Regions from separate parts of the Micromonospora sp. RL09-050-HVF-A genome, predicted to be linked through region 1. Evidence: predicted binding sites of a transcription regulator. Region 1 holds the regulator's gene; the other holds the start of a gene.

Region 1 (4,580 bases):
AGGGTCGACACGGTCTTCGTCGGCGGCGGCACCCCCACCCTGCTACCCGCCGACGACCTGGCCCGCCTGCTGGACGGCATCGACCGCACCTGGGGACTGGCCGCCGACGCCGAGGTGACCACCGAGGCCAACCCCGAGTCGGTCACCCCGCAGTCGCTGAAGACCCTGCGGGCCGCCGGCTACACCCGGATCTCGCTGGGCATGCAGTCCGCCGCCGCCGGGGTGCTGGCGGTCCTCGACCGGACCCACCGCCCCGGCCGGGCCGCCGAGGCCGCCCGGGAGGCCCGCGACGCCGGGTTCGACCACGTCAACCTGGACCTGATCTACGGCACGCCGGGGGAGCGCGCCGAGGACTTCGCCGCCTCGCTGGAGCAGGTCGTCGCCGCCGGGGTCGACCACGTCAGCGCGTACGCCCTGATCGTGGAGGACGGCACCCGGTTGGCCGCCCGGATGCGGCGCGGCGAGCTGCCGTACCCCTCCGACGACGTGGCGGCCGACCGCTACCTGGCGGCGGAGGCCGCCCTCGACGCGGCCGGGTTCTCCTGGTACGAGGTCTCCAACTGGGCCCGCAGCGAGGCGGGCCGGTGCCGGCACAACCTGCTCTACTGGACCGGGGCCGACTGGTGGGGCCTCGGCCCGGGGGCGCACAGCCACGTCGGCGGGGTGCGCTGGTGGAACGTCAAACACCCCAGCGCGTACGCGCAACGGCTCGCCGCCGGGCACTCGCCCGGCCTGGCCCGGGAGATCCTCACCCCGGCCGAGGCGCACATGGAGGACGTGATGCTGCGGCTTCGGCTCGCCTCCGGGCTGCCGCTGGACGTGCTGGACGACGCGGGCCGGGCCGCCGCCGCCCGTGCGCTCGCCGACGGGCTGCTGGACCCGGTGGCCTACCCGCAGGGGCGGTCGGTGCTCACCCTGCGGGGCCGGCTGCTGGCCGACGCGGTGGTCCGCGACCTGCTGCCCTGAGCGTGGCCCCGCCGGCCCGCCGCGCACCGCAGCGGGGCGGGCCGGGGCCGGCGGTGGTGCCCGACCGGCCGGGGGAGCGGCCGGCCGGGGTTCACTTGATGAAACTGGTGGACATCGGGTAGCGGTAGGCCTGACCCTCGTTGGCCTTCATGCCGGCGATGATCCCGAACAGGATCTGGATCACCACGACCGCGATGCTGGGCAGGAAGAGCAGGCACCAGCTCACGAAGAGCAGCACGAACGCGATGATCGACCAGAGGATCTGGAAGTTCAGCGCGGCCAACGCCTGCGCCCGGACGGCCGGCGACTGCTGACCGCGTACCAGGTAGGCGATCAGCGGGGCGACGAAGCCGAGCGGGCCGAGGCTGATCAGCGCGCCGGCGGCCCCGCCGAAGTGCGCGACCAGCGCCCAGGTCTTGTCCTCGCTGTTGGCGTATCCACCGGTCGGGGCGCCGTACGCGCCGGCGGTCGGATATCCGCCACCGGCCGGGGGGTAGCCACCCGGCGGGCCGTAGCCACCCGGCGGGCCGTAGCCACCCGACGGCGGCTGGTCACCGGTGGGCGGCGGATACCCGCCGGGCGGGGGATACCCGCCTGCACCCGGTGCCCCGGACAGTGGTGCGGTGGGCGGCTCATATGGCGAGCCCTGGCCAGCGTTCGGGTCCGGCGGGTAGCCGTCCCCCGCGCCGGGCGGGCGAGGTGGTTCAGTCATGCCCGTCACGGTAGGGGCTGCTGGCAAGGGTGCACCAGAGCGACACTGGTGAGGTTGGCCTCGACATTCGGTCAGCGGCCACGCCGGCAACCCACCGGGGCGGTCGCACCGACGGTCCGTCGTTGATCAACGCAGCGGCGGTACTGCCGTCGTAGACTGGCACTCGCTACAGTCGAGTGCCAGAGCGCTCGCCGGACGCGTCAGAAGTCCGGTCGCCGTGCGACAGGAGGTGGGAGATGGGTCTCGACGACCGCAAACTCGCCGTGCTGCGGGCGATCGTCGAGGACTACGTCGCCACGCAGGAGCCCGTCGGCAGCAAGACGCTCGTCGAGCGGCACCAGCTCGGGGTCTCCCCGGCGACCGTCCGTAACGACATGGCGGTGCTGGAGGAGGAAGGCTACATCCGGCAGCCGCACACCAGCGCCGGCCGGGTGCCCACCGACCGGGGCTACCGCCTCTTCGTCGACCGGCTCTCCCGGGTCAAACCGCTCAGCCCCGCCGAACGTCGGGCCATCGAGCGGTTCCTGGTCGGCGCGGTCGACCTCGACGACGTGGTGCACCGCACCGTACGGCTGCTGGCGCAGCTCACCCGGCAGGTCGCCGTCGTGCAGTACCCGTCGCTGGCCCGCTCGTCGGTGCGGCACCTGGAGCTGGTGCCGATCTCCACCACCCGGCTGATGCTGGTCATGATCGCCGACACCGGGCGGGTCGAGCAGCGGCTGGTCGAACTGCCCACGCCGGTCCCCGCCGACGACGTCACCGACCTGCGTCGGCTGGTCAACGAGAAACTGGTCGGCAGTCGGCTGTCCGACACCCCACCGCTGGTCCAGGCGCTGGTCGAGGAGTCCGCGCCGCACCTGCGCGGGGCCATGACCACCCTGTCCACGGTGCTGCTGGAGACCCTCGTCGAGCGCACCGAGGAGCGGTTGGCGCTCGCCGGCACCGCCAACCTCACCCGGGGCGGCCTGCTCGACTTCCAGGGTTCGCTGCGACCCATCCTGGAGGCGCTCGAAGAGGAGGTCGTCCTGCTCAAGCTGATCGGCGAGGCCGAACCGAGCACCACCCGGGTGCTGATCGGCGACGAGAACGAGGTCGACAACCTGCGGGCCGCCTCGGTGGTCAGCACCGGGTACGGCCCCGGCAGCACCATCGTCGGTGGGCTGGGCGTGCTCGGCCCGACCCGGATGGACTACCCCGGCACCATCGCCACGGTGCGGGCCGTGGCACGCTACGTGGGCGAGCTGCTGGCCCAGAACTGACCAGTCAGGGCCGACGGCCGGCTCCGGCCGCCGACCGGCGCAACGCGAGACGAACATGAGGACACGGAACGCAGTGGCCAGGGACTACTACGGCATTCTCGGCGTCGGCCGGGAAGCCTCCGATGACGAGATCAAGCGCGCCTACCGCAAGCTGGCGCGGCAGTTCCACCCGGACGTCAATCCGGACCCGGAGGCACAGGAGAAGTTCAAGGACATCAACGCCGCGTACGAGGTCCTCTCGGACGACCGGAAGCGGCAGATCGTCGACCTGGGCGGCGACCCGCTCGCCCCGGGCGGCGGGGCGCCGGAGGCCCGGGCGGCCCCGGTGGGGCCGGCCCGTTCGTCGGCTTCCAGGACATCATGGACGCCTTCTTCGGTGGTGCGGCCGGTGGGGCGCGCGGTCCGCGCCCGCGTACCCGCCCCGGAGCCGACGCGATCCTGCGGCTGGAACTGGACCTGCACGAGACCGCCTTCGGCGTCGAGGCCCCAATCACCGTCGACACCGCAGTGCTCTGCACCACCTGCTCCGGGGCGGGCACCGCAGCCGGCACCCACCTGGCGACCTGCGAGGCGTGCGGGGGCCGGGGCGAAGTGCAGTCGGTGCAGCGGACCTTCCTCGGCCAGGTGGTGTCGGCCCGCCCGTGCACCGTCTGCCAGGGCTACGGCACCACCATCCCGCACCCCTGCCCGACCTGTGCCGGCGACGGCCGGGTGCGGACCCGCCGCTCGCTGACCGTCAAGATCCCCGCCGGGGTCGAGGACGGCATGCGGATCCGGCTCGCCCAGCAGGGTGAGGTCGGCCCGGGCGGCGGCACCGCCGGTGACCTCTACGTCGAGATCCACGAGCGCCCGCATGACGTCTACTCCCGCAAGGGCGACGACCTGCACTGCCGGGTCACCGTCCCGATGACGGCCGCCGCGCTGGGCACCCGACTGACCATCAAGACGCTCGACAGCGAGGAGACGGTCGACGTCAAGGCCGGCACCCAGCCGGGCAGCACGCTGCGACTGCGCGCCCGGGGCGTACCGCACCTGCGGGGCACCGGCCGGGGTGACCTCTACGTCCACCTGGACGTGCGTACCCCCACCAAGCTCGACGCCGACCAGGAGAAGATGCTGCGGGACTTCGCCAAGACCCGGGGCGAGGAGGTCGCCGAGCTGAGCAAGCAGGGCGGCTTCTTCTCCCGGATGCGCGACGCCTTCAACGGCCACGCCTGACCCCGGGCCGGCTCCGGTCAGCTCGGCCCTCGGACGGTTTCCCGGTCCGGTGGTTTCCCGGTCTGGGTTTCTTGGTCCGGGTGGTGGCCCGGTCCGGGGCGGTGGGGCCGGGCCGGTTAGCCTGATCGGCGTGTCCGCGCCGCTGTTCCTGGTCGAGTCGCTGCCCACCGCCGACCAGCTCATCCTGGACGGCCCCGAGGGCCACCATGCCGCCACCGTGCAACGGCTGCGCGTCGGCGAGGAGCTGCTGCTCGCCGACGGTCGGGGTGGCACCGCCACCGCCGTGGTCACCGCCGTCGGCCGGGGCACCCTGGACCTCACCGTCACCTCCCGGGGGTACGTCGACGCGGACGTCCCCCGGCTGGTCGTGGTGCAGGGCATCGCCAAGGGCGACCGGGGTGAACTCGCCGTGCAGGCGATGACCG
Region 2 (4,580 bases), 610 kb from region 1:
GTTTGTTGGCGGCGGTAACAATTCAGCAACGCGGTTGTCACCCGCAGGACACCCGTCCCGCAATCACGCTGCGTGTCCGGTCTGCGACCGCCCTGCCGGGGCTGGTCAGCGGGTGGCGATCCGCGCGGTACCGGCCCCGGTGAGGGCGACCAGGTCGGTCGGGGCGAGCTGGAGCTGCAGACCCCGACGACCCGCCGAGACATAGACGGTCTCGTGGTCCAGCGCGGAGACGTCCACCACCGTCGGCAACCGTCGCCGTTGACCGAGCGGACTGATCCCGCCCCGCACGTACCCGGTGCTCCGCTCGGCGACGGCCCGGTCGGCCAACGTGGCCCGTTTGCCACCGACCGCCGCCGACAGCGCCTTGAGGTCCAGCTCGCCGGTGACCGGGACGACCGCCACCGTCAGCGCCCCGTCCACCTCGGCGACGAGGGTCTTGAACACCCGCTGCGGTGGCACCCCGAGCGCCGCCGCGACCAGCGCGCCGTAGTGGGGCGCATCCGGGGAGACCTCGTACGGATGGATGCTGTGGGTGATCTTCTGCCTGGTCAGCAGCGCCGTCGCCGCGGTGGACCGTCCCGCCATGCGGTCACGCTAGCCCGGCCCGGCCCCGTCCGCGACCGGTCGACCGACCAGCACCGTCGGTGCCCCGGCCACCCGGGTCAGCACCAGGCTGGCCGGGTTCTCTCCGGCCAGCCGCAGGTCCCGGCGCAGCTGTTCGGGCACCAGCGCCGAGCCCCGCTTGAGGATCTCGACCCGGCCGACCCGGCGCTCCCGCAGCAGTGCGCGCAGCCGCTTCAGCGAGAACGGCAGCACGTCGACGATCTCCAGGCACCGGCCGAACGGGGTCGGCCGCGGGGCGTCGGCGTAGAGGTAGGCGATGCTCGGATCGGCAAGCGTCGCGTCGAGCGTGCCGGCCAGCTCCGCGACCAGGTGCGCCCGGACCACCGCCGGGTCCGGGTCGTACAGGTAGCGCCGCACCGGTCCGACCGTGGCCTCGGCCGCACCGGTGCCGGTCAACTGGTGGGCGGCGACCGGATCGCGGTCGGCGGTACGGCAGGTGGGAGAACCGTCTGCCGGGCGCTGCCGGTCGGCGGTCCCCGCCCTCAGCACGGTCGCCCGGCGGGGCACCTCGGCGAGCGGGCCGCCCCAGAGGGCCGCCTCGACCAGGTCCCCGTCGACGCTGACCCACTCCGCCTCGGCCCCGGCCGGGATCAACGCGTGGTCGACGCCGGGGGCCACCTTCACCACCGTGTGCGGCACCCTGCCGGCCAGCCCGGTGACGAAGTCCCACGGCGGCGAGTAGGCGTTCGGGTCGAAGATCCGTCGTCCGGTGCCGGCCCGCCGTCGGGCCGGATCACAGAAGACCGCGTCGACCCGGGTCACGTCGAACGCCGTCGCGTCGCCGCACTCGACGGTGAACCGCCCGGCCAGGCCGGCCGCCTCGGCGTTCGCGGCGGCGAGCGCGGCGGTGACCGGGTCGGCCTCCACCCCGTACACCCGGATGCCGGCGCGGGCGGCGGCGAGCGCGTCGGCGCCGAGGCCGCAGCCCAGGTCGGCGAGGGTGCGCACCCCGGCGGCGGCGAGCCGCCCGGCCCGCCGGTCGGCGACGACCCGACGGGTGGCCTGCTCCAGGCCGGGGCGGGTGAGGAACATCCCGGCCGCCTCGGGGCCGAACTTGCCGACCGCCCGGCGACGCAGCTCGGCCTGGGTCAGCGCGGCGGCGGCCAGCCCGGGGGGCACCCCACGCGACCGCAGCGCCGCCGCCGCGACCAGCGGGTCGCCGCCGGCCACCTCGGTCGCCGCGGCGAGCACGACCGACCCCTCGGGGGTACGCAGCGCGGCGAACTGGTCGAGATCCACGCCCTCATTGTCCGGCCCGGCCGGCGGGCCGACTCGGTCGGGTCGGTGTCGCGGCCTCCGGTCGGTGTCGCGGCCTCCGGTCGGTGTCGCGGCCTCCGGTCGGTGTCCGCACCGCTGGATCGCCGCCGTCGGGTCGGGCACCGCCCGGTCGACACGAAGGGCGGCGGATTGGCACTCTCCTTGACGGAGTGCTAGCCGAGGAATAACCTGCGATTAGCACTCTCACCCTGAGGGTGCCAGCGTCCGGGCCACCTGGTCCGGGTGCTGAACGCCAGGCGGACCGGCACCCGCGACGACGGCCCCGCCCGGTGGCATGTGGCAGATTGACGCTGGTCGGACTCTCGGCCGGCAACGAAACCAAGTACCCCAGGAGGGTATGCCCGTGACTACCGCGACCAAGGTTGCGATCAAGCCGCTCGAGGACCGCATCGTGGTCCAGGCGAACGAGGCTGAGACCACCACGGCGTCGGGCATCGTGATCCCCGACACCGCCAAGGAGAAGCCGCAGGAGGGCACCGTCCTCGCCGTCGGCCCGGGCCGGATCGACGACAAGGGCAACCGCGTGCCGCTCGACGTCAAGGTCGGCGACACCGTTCTCTACTCGAAGTACGGCGGCACCGAGATCAAGTACGCCGGCGAGGAGTACCTGGTGCTCTCCGCCCGCGACGTTCTCGCGGTCATCGAGAAGTAACCAACCGATTCCAGTGTCGTCGCCCCGGTCCGGCTCGCCGGGCCGGGGCGACGACGCTTCGAAGGGACATTCATGGCGAAGATCCTGAGCTTCTCGGACGACGCCCGACACCTGCTGGAGCACGGTGTCAACGCCCTCGCGGACACGGTCAAGGTCACCCTCGGCCCGCGCGGGCGCAACGTCGTCCTGGACAAGAAATTCGGTGCGCCGACGATCACCAACGATGGTGTGACCATCGCCAAGGAGATCGAGCTCACCAACCCGTACGAGAACCTCGGCGCGCAGCTGGTCAAGGAGGTGGCGACGAAGACCAACGACGTCGCCGGCGACGGGACCACCACCGCGACCGTGCTGGCCCAGGCGATGGTGCGCGAGGGCCTGCGCAACGTGACCGCCGGGGCCAACCCGGCCGGCCTCAAGCGGGGCGTCGACGCGGCGGCCGCCAAGGTCTCCGAGGCGTTGCTCGGCCGGGCCGTCGAGGTGGCCGACAAGGAGTCGATCGCGCACGTGGCGACGATCTCCGCGCAGGACGCCACCATCGGCGAGCTGATCGCCGAGGCGATGGAGCGGGTCGGCCGCGACGGTGTCATCACCGTCGAGGAGGGCTCCACCCTCACCACCGAGCTGGAGGTGACCGAGGGTCTCCAGTTCGACAAGGGCTTCATCTCGCCCAACTTCGTCACCGACTCCGAGTCGCAGGAGTCGGTGCTGGACGACCCGTACATCCTCATCACCACGCAGAAGATCTCGGCGATCGAGGAGCTGCTGCCGCTGCTGGAGAAGGTCCTCCAGAACAGCAAGCCGCTGCTGATCGTCGCCGAGGACGTCGACGGCCAGGCGCTGTCGACCCTGGTGGTCAACGCGATCCGCAAGACCATCAAGGTCTGCGCGGTCAAGGCCCCGGGCTTCGGCGACCGCCGCAAGGCGATGCTGCAGGACATGGCGATCCTGACCGGCGCCGAGCTGGTCGCCCCGGAGCTGGGCTACCGCCTCGACCAGGTCGGCCTGGAGGCGCTCGGCACCGCCCGGCGCGTCGTGGTCGACAAGGAGAACACCACCGTCATCGACGGCGGCGGCCAGTCCGCCGAGGTCGCCGACCGGGTCGCCCAGATCCGCAAGGAGATCGAGGCGTCCGACTCCGACTGGGACCGGGAGAAGCTGGCCGAGCGGCTGGCGAAGCTCTCCGGTGGCATCGCGGTCATCAAGGCGGGCGCGGCGACCGAGGTCGAGATGAAGGAGCGCAAGCACCGCATCGAGGACGCGATCGCCGCGACCAAGGCCGCGGTCGAGGAGGGTACGGTTCCCGGCGGCGGCGCCGCGCTGGCCCAGATCCGTTCGGTGCTCGACGACGACCTCGGCCTGACCGGTGACGAGAAGGTCGGTGTCTCGATCGTGCGCAAGTCGCTGGTCGAGCCGCTGCGCTGGATCGCCCAGAACGCCGGCCACGACGGTTACGTGGTGGTCGAGAAGGTCGCCGGCAAGGAGTGGGGCCACGGCCTCGACGCCGCCAAGGGCGAGTACGTCGACCTGGTCAAGTCCGGCATCATCGACCCGGTGAAGGTGACCCGTAACGCGGTCACCAACGCCGCCTCGATCGCCGGTCTGCTGCTGACCACCGAGAGCCTCGTGGTGGAGAAGCCGGAGCAGCCGGAGCCGGCCGCCGCCGGTGGGCACGGCCACGGCCACGGTCACGGCCACCAGCACGGCCCGGGTTTCTGACCCGGTAGTACGCCTGTTCAGGGCGCACCGTCGTACCTCGGCGGTGCGCCCTGACGCGTCCGGGGCCGGCTGCTTACGGATCGGTGACGTGGTTGGCGGCCGGCCCGGTCGATCGACGACACTGGCCGGATGAGCACCACCCCCCGCGGCTTCGCCGCACTGGCCGGGGTCACCGCCGCCGTGGTGGCCATCGGTGTCGCCGAGCCGGTCGCCGTCCTCACCGGCCCACGTTCCGCCCCGCTGATCGCGGTCGGCGGGGTGGTGGTCGACACGGTCCCCGAGCCGCTCAAGCAGTTCGCCATCGACG

Evidence for each region. The regulator HrcA, encoded in region 1, represses chaperone genes, less so after heat shock. The targets are predictions, from matches to a motif close to GGTTNGCACNCTCNNNNNGAGNGTGCNAACC.
Region 2: a site for HrcA is predicted at 2,075-2,105, ahead of groES (co-chaperone GroES). Genes of this name have one in related genera too.

The regions. Positions count from the first base shown of each region.
Region 1 is NZ_JAGKQP010000002.1:2,989,712-2,994,291, reverse strand. Features, by position in the region: gene hemW (radical SAM family heme chaperone HemW) at 1-966, shown strand, start outside; gene J7462_RS12845 (DUF4870 domain-containing protein) at 1,058-1,678, opposite strand; gene hrcA (heat-inducible transcriptional repressor HrcA) at 1,915-2,937, shown strand; partial or broken gene dnaJ (molecular chaperone DnaJ) at 3,011-4,155, shown strand; gene J7462_RS12830 (16S rRNA (uracil(1498)-N(3))-methyltransferase) at 4,286-4,580, shown strand, end outside.
Region 2 is NZ_JAGKQP010000002.1:3,598,791-3,603,370, reverse strand. Features, by position in the region: gene ybaK (Cys-tRNA(Pro) deacylase) at 106-585, opposite strand; gene J7462_RS15535 (methyltransferase domain-containing protein) at 595-1,863, opposite strand; gene groES (co-chaperone GroES) at 2,240-2,554, shown strand; gene groL (chaperonin GroEL) at 2,627-4,273, shown strand.